4 regions of the Cellulomonas sp. P1_C4 genome follow, and region 1 is predicted to be linked to each of the others. Evidence: riboswitches for the same ligand, from Rfam matches in the RefSeq annotation. Region 1 holds a riboswitch; each other region holds the start of a gene.
The links. Region 1 has a riboswitch for S-adenosylmethionine ahead of AC1DYZ_RS16590 (NADPH-dependent FMN reductase). Riboswitches for the same ligand answer to the same signal wherever they lie in the genome.
Positions count from the first base shown of each region.

Region 2: another riboswitch for S-adenosylmethionine. It lies ahead of AC1DYZ_RS08485 (methylenetetrahydrofolate reductase); the one in region 1 lies ahead of AC1DYZ_RS16590 (NADPH-dependent FMN reductase).
Region 3: another riboswitch for S-adenosylmethionine. It lies ahead of AC1DYZ_RS19500 (nitroreductase family protein); the one in region 1 lies ahead of AC1DYZ_RS16590 (NADPH-dependent FMN reductase).
Region 4: another riboswitch for S-adenosylmethionine. It lies ahead of AC1DYZ_RS00775 (rhodanese-like domain-containing protein); the one in region 1 lies ahead of AC1DYZ_RS16590 (NADPH-dependent FMN reductase).

Region 1 is NZ_JBFUAI010000021.1:35,746-37,933, forward strand. Features, by position in the region: gene AC1DYZ_RS16580 (LLM class flavin-dependent oxidoreductase) at 1-168, shown strand, start outside; gene AC1DYZ_RS16585 (flavin reductase family protein) at 337-882, opposite strand; gene AC1DYZ_RS16590 (NADPH-dependent FMN reductase) at 879-1,409, opposite strand; SAM riboswitch class IV at 1,426-1,534, opposite strand; gene AC1DYZ_RS16595 (YciI family protein) at 1,719-2,105, shown strand; gene AC1DYZ_RS16600 (RNA polymerase sigma factor) at 2,125-2,188, shown strand, end outside.
Region 2 is NZ_JBFUAI010000008.1:159,128-161,315, reverse strand. Features, by position in the region: gene AC1DYZ_RS08495 (DNA-3-methyladenine glycosylase I) at 58-648, shown strand; gene AC1DYZ_RS08490 (hypothetical protein) at 722-937, shown strand; SAM riboswitch class I at 1,055-1,151, shown strand; gene AC1DYZ_RS08485 (methylenetetrahydrofolate reductase) at 1,219-2,188, shown strand, end outside.
Region 3 is NZ_JBFUAI010000034.1:11,365-13,552, forward strand. Features, by position in the region: gene AC1DYZ_RS19495 (ABC transporter permease) at 1-619, opposite strand, end outside; SAM riboswitch class IV at 679-786, opposite strand; SAM riboswitch class IV at 1,001-1,110, shown strand; gene AC1DYZ_RS19500 (nitroreductase family protein) at 1,127-1,945, shown strand; gene AC1DYZ_RS19505 (GNAT family N-acetyltransferase) at 1,942-2,188, shown strand, end outside.
Region 4 is NZ_JBFUAI010000001.1:170,051-172,238, forward strand. Features, by position in the region: gene AC1DYZ_RS00770 (O-succinylhomoserine sulfhydrylase) at 1-504, opposite strand, end outside; gene AC1DYZ_RS00775 (rhodanese-like domain-containing protein) at 501-914, opposite strand; SAM riboswitch class I at 925-1,025, opposite strand; SAM riboswitch class IV at 1,144-1,258, shown strand; gene AC1DYZ_RS00780 (aminotransferase class V-fold PLP-dependent enzyme) at 1,304-2,188, shown strand, end outside.

The DNA of each region.
Region 1 (2,188 bases):
CGTGGCCTCGACGCCCTGGTGCGCGCGACGGGTGCCGACGAGCTGCTGATCACGACGATCACGCACGACCCGGCGGACACGGCCCGGTCGTACGAGCTGCTCGCCCGCGCCTGGGGCCTGGCCGACGACGAGCTCGTGGGCGCGGGCGCGGCCGCGTCCTCCCGCTAGCCCCACCAACGTCCGCACTCGATGGGCCTCTGACCCCCACGAGTGCGGACGTTGTTGCTTTCGCACCAGGACGTCCGCGCTGAGTCGGGTTCTGACCCCTACGAGTGCGGACGTTGACGCAACAGAAGGCCCCCGGCATCGAGATGCCGGGGGCCTTCCTGTGACCGGTCAGACGGCGGTGTGGTCGCCGATCCGGTGGTACGTGCGGTCGTGGTAGACGAGCGGGAGGGCGTCGTCGGCGACGGAGTGCGCGAGGGCGCGGACCGACACCAGGTACGACCCGCCGACGGGCACCCGCTGCACGACCCGACCCCGCAGCCACGACACGGCCTCGTCGATCACGGGCTCCCCGGTCTCCAGCGCCGACCAGCCGCCGGCCGCGAACCGGTCGATGCCGCTGGTCGCGAACCGCGCGGACACGTCGTCCTGGGCCGAGGACAGGAAGCTGATCGCCAGCGTGCGCGCCCGGGACAGGGCGGGCCACGATGACGAGGTCGACGCCAGCGAGAACGCGAGCAGGGGCGGCTCGGCCGACACGGAGATGACCGAGGTCGCCGTGAACCCGACGGGCCGGCCCTCGTCGTCGAGCAGCGTCACCACCGCCACGCCCGCGGGGTGCCGACGGAACACCTCCTTGTAGGCCTGCGGGCTCAGCTGCGGCTCGTCCTGCTCCACGAGGTCGGCGTCCAGCTTGCGCAGGATCTCGGCGGTCATGCGGACAGCGCCGCGACGTCGAGGGCGGCGCGCAGGGGACCGTAGCCGCGCTCGAGCCAGCGGTCGATGGCCGGGTCGAGGTCGGCGAGGTCGGCCTCCGTGACGGCGAGCGCCCGCGTGGGGACGGTCGCGCCGAGCTCGATGAGCAGGGGGCGCAGGTGCACCTCGCCGGCGAGCAGGTGCGCCGGGCCGCCGGAGACCACGAGCGGGACGGCGACGACGCCGGCGAGGCCGTCGGGGCCGTAGAGGTCGAGGAACGACTTCAGCAGACCCGTGTACGTCGCCTTGTAGATCGGCGTCGCGACGACCAGCAGCCGGGCGCTCGACACGGTCGCGAGGGCGGGGTCGAGCGGCGAGCGGTCGGCGGTGAAGAGCTGGTGACCGATCGTCGCGAGGTCGACGGTGGTGACGTCCGAGCCGTCGGCGAGCCGGTCGGCCACCTGCACGGCGGCGGCGAGGGTGCGCGACCCCGGCCTCGGGTTGCCCACGAGGGCGACGACGGTCTCGGTGCCTTGCTGGTGGACCACGGTGGAGCTCCTTCTCGCTGCACGCTTGCCGCACCGGTCGGTACGGCCGGGTCATCTCCCGGAGCACCCCGTCGTGGAGGGGTTGCTGACCAGCGAGCCGGGGCTTCGCGCTGGTGCTCGTGACCTGGGCGGAGTTGTAGCAAGTGGCGGCCGCCCGGCAAGGGCTTCGGCGGAGAATCCCGAATGACGGACATCGCGCGGGAAGCCCGGAGCGGCAAGGATGCGTGTCGAGGACGTGCGAGCGGCTCCGACCACGGGGTAGCGGGTCCGCCCGAGGGCCCCGACGAACGGGAGTGCATCGTGAAGTACATGCTGCTGATGAACTACTTCATCGAGGGCGTCCCGCCCATCGACACGTGGGCGCCGCAGGACGTGCAGCGCCACATCCAGTTCCAGCACGACCTGGGTGCGGAGCTGGTGGCCAGCGGCGAGTTCGTCGACGGCCAGGGTCTCGCGTGGCCCGACTCCGCGAAGTTCGTCCGGAGCGACGGGGTGTCCGCGCCGGTGATCGTCGACGGGCCGTTCGCCGAGTCGAAGGAGTTCCTCGCCGGCTACTGGACGGTGGACGTCGAGGACGAGGCCCGGGCCATCGCGATCGCCGCGAGGGCGTCGGCCGCACCCGGGCCGGGCGGGGTGCCGATCCAGCAGGTGTTCGAGGTTCGCGCGCTGATGGAGGCACCCTCCCCTGCAGAGTGACGTCGTCGTCGACGACCTGCTGCGCGAGCTCGCGCCGCAGGTCCTGGGCGTGCTCGTCCGGCGCTCGGGGGACCTGGCCGACG
Region 2 (2,188 bases), on a different contig from region 1:
CCCCGACACGCACAGAGGGCCGGCGTCGGTGTCGGCGGTCCCGGGCAGACTCGACGCATGACCTCGCAAGACGTCCCGCGCACCGGCCGCTGCTTCGGCGACGGCAACCCGCTCTACGAGCAGTACCACGACGAGGAGTGGGGCGTGCCCGTCCACGACGAGCACGCGCTCTTCGAGCGGTTCGCGCTCGAGGGCTTCCAGTCCGGCCTCGCCTGGATCACCGTGCTGCGCAAGCGGCCGGCCTTCCGCGCGGCGTTCGCCGGGTTCGACCCGGAGGTCGTCGCGGAGTTCGGCGACGAGGACGTCGCGCGACTCATGGGCGACGCGGGCATCGTGCGCAACCGCGCCAAGATCGAGGCCACCATCGCCAACGGGCGCGCACTGCGGGAGCTGCACGCCGCCGGCGGCACCCTGGAGCAGGTCCTGTGGTCGCACGCACCCGACCGGACCGCCCACGTCCGGCCCGTGACCTGGGCCGACGTCCCGGCGCAGACGCCCGAGTCCCGCGCGCTCGCCACGCAGCTCAAGTCGCTCGGCTTCCGGTTCGTCGGTCCCGTCACCGCGTACGCCGCCATGCAGGCCTGCGGAGTCGTCGACGACCACCTCGCCACGTGCCCGTCGGCCGGCGCGCCTCACCCGTCGGAGTGAGCGCTACTCCTGCCGGGTGACGCTGCTGTGCAGCTCTCGGAACCGGGTGTGACGCGGACTACAGTGCGGGCCTATGACGGAGATGCCCGACGACGACGCACGGCGCGATGCCGAGCGCGCGGCGGCGGAGGCTCTCGCGGACAACGTCGCCCCCGACGCCCGGACCCTCGCCGCGGTGCAGGACGGGCTGCTGTCCGTCCCCGCCGGATCCCCGACGTCGTGGTTCGACGTGCCGTCGCAGCGGAGCCGCATGCAGTCGGGGAACCTGTTCCCTCGCCGCCCGCACTGAGGAGGCTCAAGCCACCCGCGCACGCGCCGCTCCTCGCCGGTTGGACGGCGCCGGACACTCACGTCTCACAGGTCGAGCAAGGTTGCCCAGCATGTGATCGCCGGTCTAGCATCGCGCCTACCATCCAGAGCGGCCGAGAGACCTGGCTCGACGACGCCGCAGCAACCCCCCTCCCCGCCGAGGGTGTGGGTGCTTCCGCCAGGGACGATGGAGTGAGCAATGTCCCCGCAGACCACGTGTCCCCGCACCGCACCGGTGCCGACGACCGGACCGGTCGCGCCGTGAGCGCGGCCGCCGTGGAACCGCGCACGCCCGGCCTGCACGCCGCGCCGGCGGCCCGCCCGCAGACCGCGAACGACCGCCCGACGATCTCCTTCGAGCTCTTTCCGCCGCGGAACCCCGATGCGGCACCCCGACTCTGGGCGACCATCCAGGCGCTCGAGTCCGTCCACCCGGACTTCGTGTCCGTCACCTACGGCGCGTCGGGCAAGACCCGCGTCACCACGCGCGCGCTGGTCCGCCGGCTGCTGCGCGAGACGACGCTCAACCCGATCGCGCACCTGACCTGCGTCGGCACGTCGCGCGCGGAGATCACGGAGATCGTCGGGGAGTTCCTCGACGAGGGCCTGCGGTCGTTCCTCGCGTTGCGCGGTGACCCGCCCACCGAGCAGAGCGACTGGGCGGCCCACCCCGACGGTCTGCAGACGGCCGGCGAGCTGGTCGAGCTGCTGCGCGACATCGAGGCCCAGCGCTGCGCGGACAGCCCGTCGCAAGCGGTCCGGGCGAGGGTGCGCCCGCTGTCCGTCGCGGTCGCGGCGTTCCCCCGCGGCAACCACGCCACCGGCGGCACGCGCGCTCAGGACGTCGCCTCGCTCTTGGCCAAGCAGCAGGCCGGCGCCGACTTCGCGATCACGCAGGTGTTCTTCGACGCGGACGACTACCTGGGTATCGTGGCCGAGGCCCGTGAGGCCGGCGTGACCATCCCGATCATCCCGGGCATCATCCCGACCACGGACCCGGCCCGCCTGCTGCGGGTGCAGGAGCTGACCGGCGTCCCGGTGCCGGACAAGCTCCTGGACCTGCTGGGCTCCGCCGACGACGAGCTCGACCGCCACCGCCGGGGGATCCGCGCGAGCGTCGACCTGGTCAACGGCGTCCTGGACGGCGGAGCACCCGGCGTCCACCTGTACACGTTCAACCAGCACCATGCCGCACTTGACCTGCTCGAGGGTGCACACCTCGACGGCGGAG
Region 3 (2,188 bases), on a different contig from region 1:
ACGGCTGGCCGAGGCTGTGCCGCAGGGACCGCGAGAGCATCTGCGCGATGAGCGCGGCCGTCGGCACCGCAAGCGTCACCGCGGGGAGCACGATCGAGGCGAAGCCCTTGTTGCCGACCGCGGGGAAGATCGGGTTCGCGAACGAGAACCACTGCACGAGCATCAGGCCGAACCAGAACGACGGGATGGCCACGCCGAGCGGGGGCAGCCCGAGCAGGGCGTTCGACAGTCCGCGGCTGCGCACCAGCGTCGCCACGATCGCCAGACCGCCGCCGAGGAGGAGGGCGAGCACGAAGGCGGCGACGGCGATGGCCGCCGTGGGCGGGATGGCCTCGGCGATCAGGCCGGTCACCGGGCGGTGCAGGACCACCGACGTGCCGAGGTCGCCGCGCAGGACGGCGCCGAGCCGCGTCACGTACTGGACCGGCAGGGGCTGGTCGAGCCCGTACTGCGCCCGGAGCGCGTCCAGCTGCTCGGGGGACACGTCGGACGACTCGCTGCCGTACATCAGCGAGACCGGGTCGCCCGGCAGCGCGTAGAGCACGACGAACGAGACCGTGTAGGCGGCCCACAGCACCAGGAGCGCCTGCGCGAGGCGGGCTCCGATGTAGCGGTTCATGTCCCGGCCCGGGGGATGGCGCGCATTGATCGTCCTCGTCCTGCCGGAGTGGTCCGGCGCATCTGTGCTTGCACGGCGGGTGCCGTGCCGGGTAGTCACCTGGAGCACCCCGTCACGCGAAGGGTTGCTGCCCGACCAGCCAGGGCTTGTCGTCGGGGCTCGAGACCGCGGCGAAAGTAGGCACGCCGTGTGGCCCCGTCAACGATCTCGCGCGCCTTCTCACCAGGTGGACACGCCGTCTCAATCCCGTCACGTCGAGACGCGTTCGCCCGTCCGGCCCCGCGTCGTCTCATGGGCCGCCACCGGTTTCCGTGTACCGGGATGTGAGAAGGCTGTCCCGATCGTTGACATCGCCCGACGCGCAGTCGACCCTCCTGCGCAGGTCAGGAGCTCCGCCGTCTGGCTCGGCAGGCGGAGCAGCAACCCTCGGTGACGTGGGGTGCTCCCGAGCAAGACCCGGCCCGCCGGATCACGGCGGGCAAACGTCCGACACCCCGGAGCACCGTCTTGTCCGTCGATCTCCTCCCGTCCTCCGTCGCCGCGCGCTACGGCGGTGCCGCACCCGCCGAGGTCGCGACCTKGGACGTCATCGAGCTCCAGCTCGCCCACCGGTCCGTGCGCCGCTACCTGCCCGACCAGGTCACCGACGCCGAGCTCGCCGCCGTCGTGGCCGCCGCGCAGTCCGCCGCCACCAGCTCGAACCTGCAGCTGTGGAGCGTCGTGGCGGTCCGCGACGACGCGCGCCGGGCCGTCCTGGCGGCGCTCGCGGGCGATCAGGCCCACATCACCCAGGCCCCGCTGCTGCTCGTCTGGCTGGTCGACCTCGGACGCGCGCACGCCATCGCGGCCGCGCACGAGGCCCCGACCGACGGCGCGGCCTACCTCGAGACCGCGGTCGTCGGATTCGTCGACGCCGCCKTGGCCGCGCAGAACGCCGTGCTCGCCGCCGAGTCGCTCGGCCTCGGCACCGTGTACATCGGCGCGCTCCGCAACCGTCCCGCGCAGGTCGCGGAGGTGCTGCACCTGCCGCAGCACGTGTTCGCCGCGTTCGGCCTGGTGGTCGGGCGGCCGGACCTCACGGAGAACGCCCGCATCAAGCCCCGCCTGCCCCAGTCCGCGGTGCTGCACCACGAGACGTACGACGACGCCGAGCACGCCGACGCCGTCGCCGCCTACGAGGGCCGCATCGGCGACTTCTACGCCGAGGAGGGGCTGTCCCACTCGTGGGTCGAGCGGGTGCTCGCCCGGCTCTCCGGGCCCGCCGCGCTCAACGGCCGCGACCAGCTGCGGTCGGCCCTCCAGGCGCAGGGGTTCCCGCTGCGATGACGACGACCACAGCCACCGGGGACGTCACGCTGACCGTCGTGCCGTGGACGCACCCCCATGCAGGTCGCCTGCGCGACCAGATGGACGTCGAGCTGGCTCCGCGCTACGAGGACCTCCGCGAGCACCGCGGCCCGCGAGTGCCCGTCGACCCGGCGTCGATCCTGGTGACCTACGTGGCCTACGACGGGGACCGTCCCGTCGGGACCGCCTCGCTGCGGCGCGCCGGTGGCCAGCACGAGGTGA
Region 4 (2,188 bases), on a different contig from region 1:
GAACACCACGTCCGCCGGCGTCGACAGCGCCTCCTCCCACTGCGACAGCTCGTGGCCGTCGACGTAGTCGGTGCGCACCCCCCACTTGGCCAGGATCTCCTCGAAGATCACGACGGTGGACCCGAAGAGCGCCCGCGCGGACACGATGCGCGACCCCGACTGCACGATCGCGGCGAGGGACGTGAAGACGGCGGACATGCCGGACGCGGTGGCGTACGCGGCCTCGGCGCCCTCGAGCAGGCGCAGGCGCTCCTCGAACGTGGACACCGTGGGGTTGCCGTAGCGCGAGTAGAGGAAGCGGTCGGCCTCGCCGGCGAACGCGGCCTCGGCCTCGGCGGCCGCGTCGTAGACGTAGCCCTGCGTGAGGAACAGCGCCTCGGAGGTCTCCTGGAACTGCGAGCGGACCAGCCCGCCGCGCACGGCGAGGGTGTCGGGGCGCAGGTCGGTGCGCGGGGTGCGGCGGTCGTCCCAGTCGCCGGGACCGGGGACGCGGCGGGGGCTCATGCCTGGCGCCAGGGCAGACCGGCGGCACGCCAGCCGGAGTGGCCGCGGTGGCCGTCCGCGCCGACGTCGCCCTCGAAGCCCTCGAGCACGTTGTAGGCCGGACCCAGTCCCGCCGACGTCGCGGCCTGCGCGGCGGCGATCGAGCGCACGCCCGAGCGGCACAGGAAGACGACGGGCCGCCCGGCCGTGACGCCGGCGTCGGCCAGCTGCTTGAGGAACTGCGGGTTGGGCCGTCCCGACGGGTACGACACCCACTCGACCAGCGCGGAGCGACCGTCGATCTGGGCGGGGTCGGGGATGCCGACGTAGCGCCACTCGGCGTCGGTCCGCACGTCGACGAGCACGGCGGTCTCGTCGGTCGTGAGGAGGTCCCAGGCCTGCTGGGGGGTCAGGTCGCCGGCGTAGCTCATGCAGATCCTCGTCTCATCGGTCCTGGCGGTAGCACCCTCGGCCGAGCACGTGGTGCCCGCGGGTTGCTGCGGCGTCGTCGAGCCAGATCTCTCAGCCGCTCTGGATGGTGCCGGTGATGCTACGCGCGGCGGCACCATCGCTCCAAGTAGTGGACAAGGTGTCCCGGCAGGCGAGACGAACCGCGCGGTGCGTTGACAGGCGCTACGGGCTGCCGCGACCCTCGTTGCAGGTCATGAGCGCCAGCGTCAAGCCCCGGCTCGCTGGCCGGCAACCCTCCTCCGCGGTGGGGTGCCCCGGGTGACGACCTGGCCGTGTCCCGTCCGGGACCCGGCAAGCGCGGGGTTCCACCTGTCGTAGGTGTTCCCCCGGAACGTGTCGGAGGACTTCCATGACCATCATCGCCGAGCGCGCCTCGTGTGCCTCCGTCGACGAGGTGAGCGCGCTGCTCCCGGTCGTCGGCGGCACCACCACCGTCCCGCTGGTGGACGGCACCCAGCGCGTCTACGCCAACCTCGACTACGCCGCCAGCGCCCCCGCCCTCGAGGCTGTGGCGGCGCGCGTGACTGAGGTGCTGCCGCTGTACGCCTCTGTGCACCGTGGTGCCGGCTACCTGTCGCAGGTGTCCACCGCGCTCTACGAGTCCGCGCGCCAGACCATCGCGCGGTTCGTCGACGCGCGTCCCGACGACGTCGCGATCATCACCCGCAACACCACGGACTCGCTCAACCTCCTGGCGGGAGTCGTGCCGGAGGGCGGTCGCGTCCTCGTGCTGGACGTCGAGCACCACGCCAACCTGCTGCCCTGGGTGCAGTCGTCGGAGCGCCACGGCAACCGCACGACGATCCTGCCCATCAAGCACACCGTGGCCGCGACGCTCGACGCCCTGCGCACCGAGCTCGCCCGCCAGCCGTACGCGCTGGTCACGATCACGGGCGCGTCCAACGTGACGGGGGAGGCGCTGCCGATCGACGAGGTCGTGGCGCTCGCCCACGCCGAGGGCGCCCGGGTGGCCGTCGACGGTGCCCAGCTGGTGCCGCACCGCGGGTTCTCGTTGGCGGCGACCGACGCCGACTACGTGGCGTTCTCGGGCCACAAGACGTACGCGCCGTTCGGTGCGGGTGCCCTGGTCGGGCGCCGCGACTGGCTCGACACGGGCACTCCGTACCTCGCAGGGGGAGGTGCGGTGCGCGACGTGCGGGCCGATCGGACGGTCTGGCAGCCGGCGCCCGCGCGCCACGAGGCGGGTTCGCCCAACGTGCTCGGCGCGATCGCC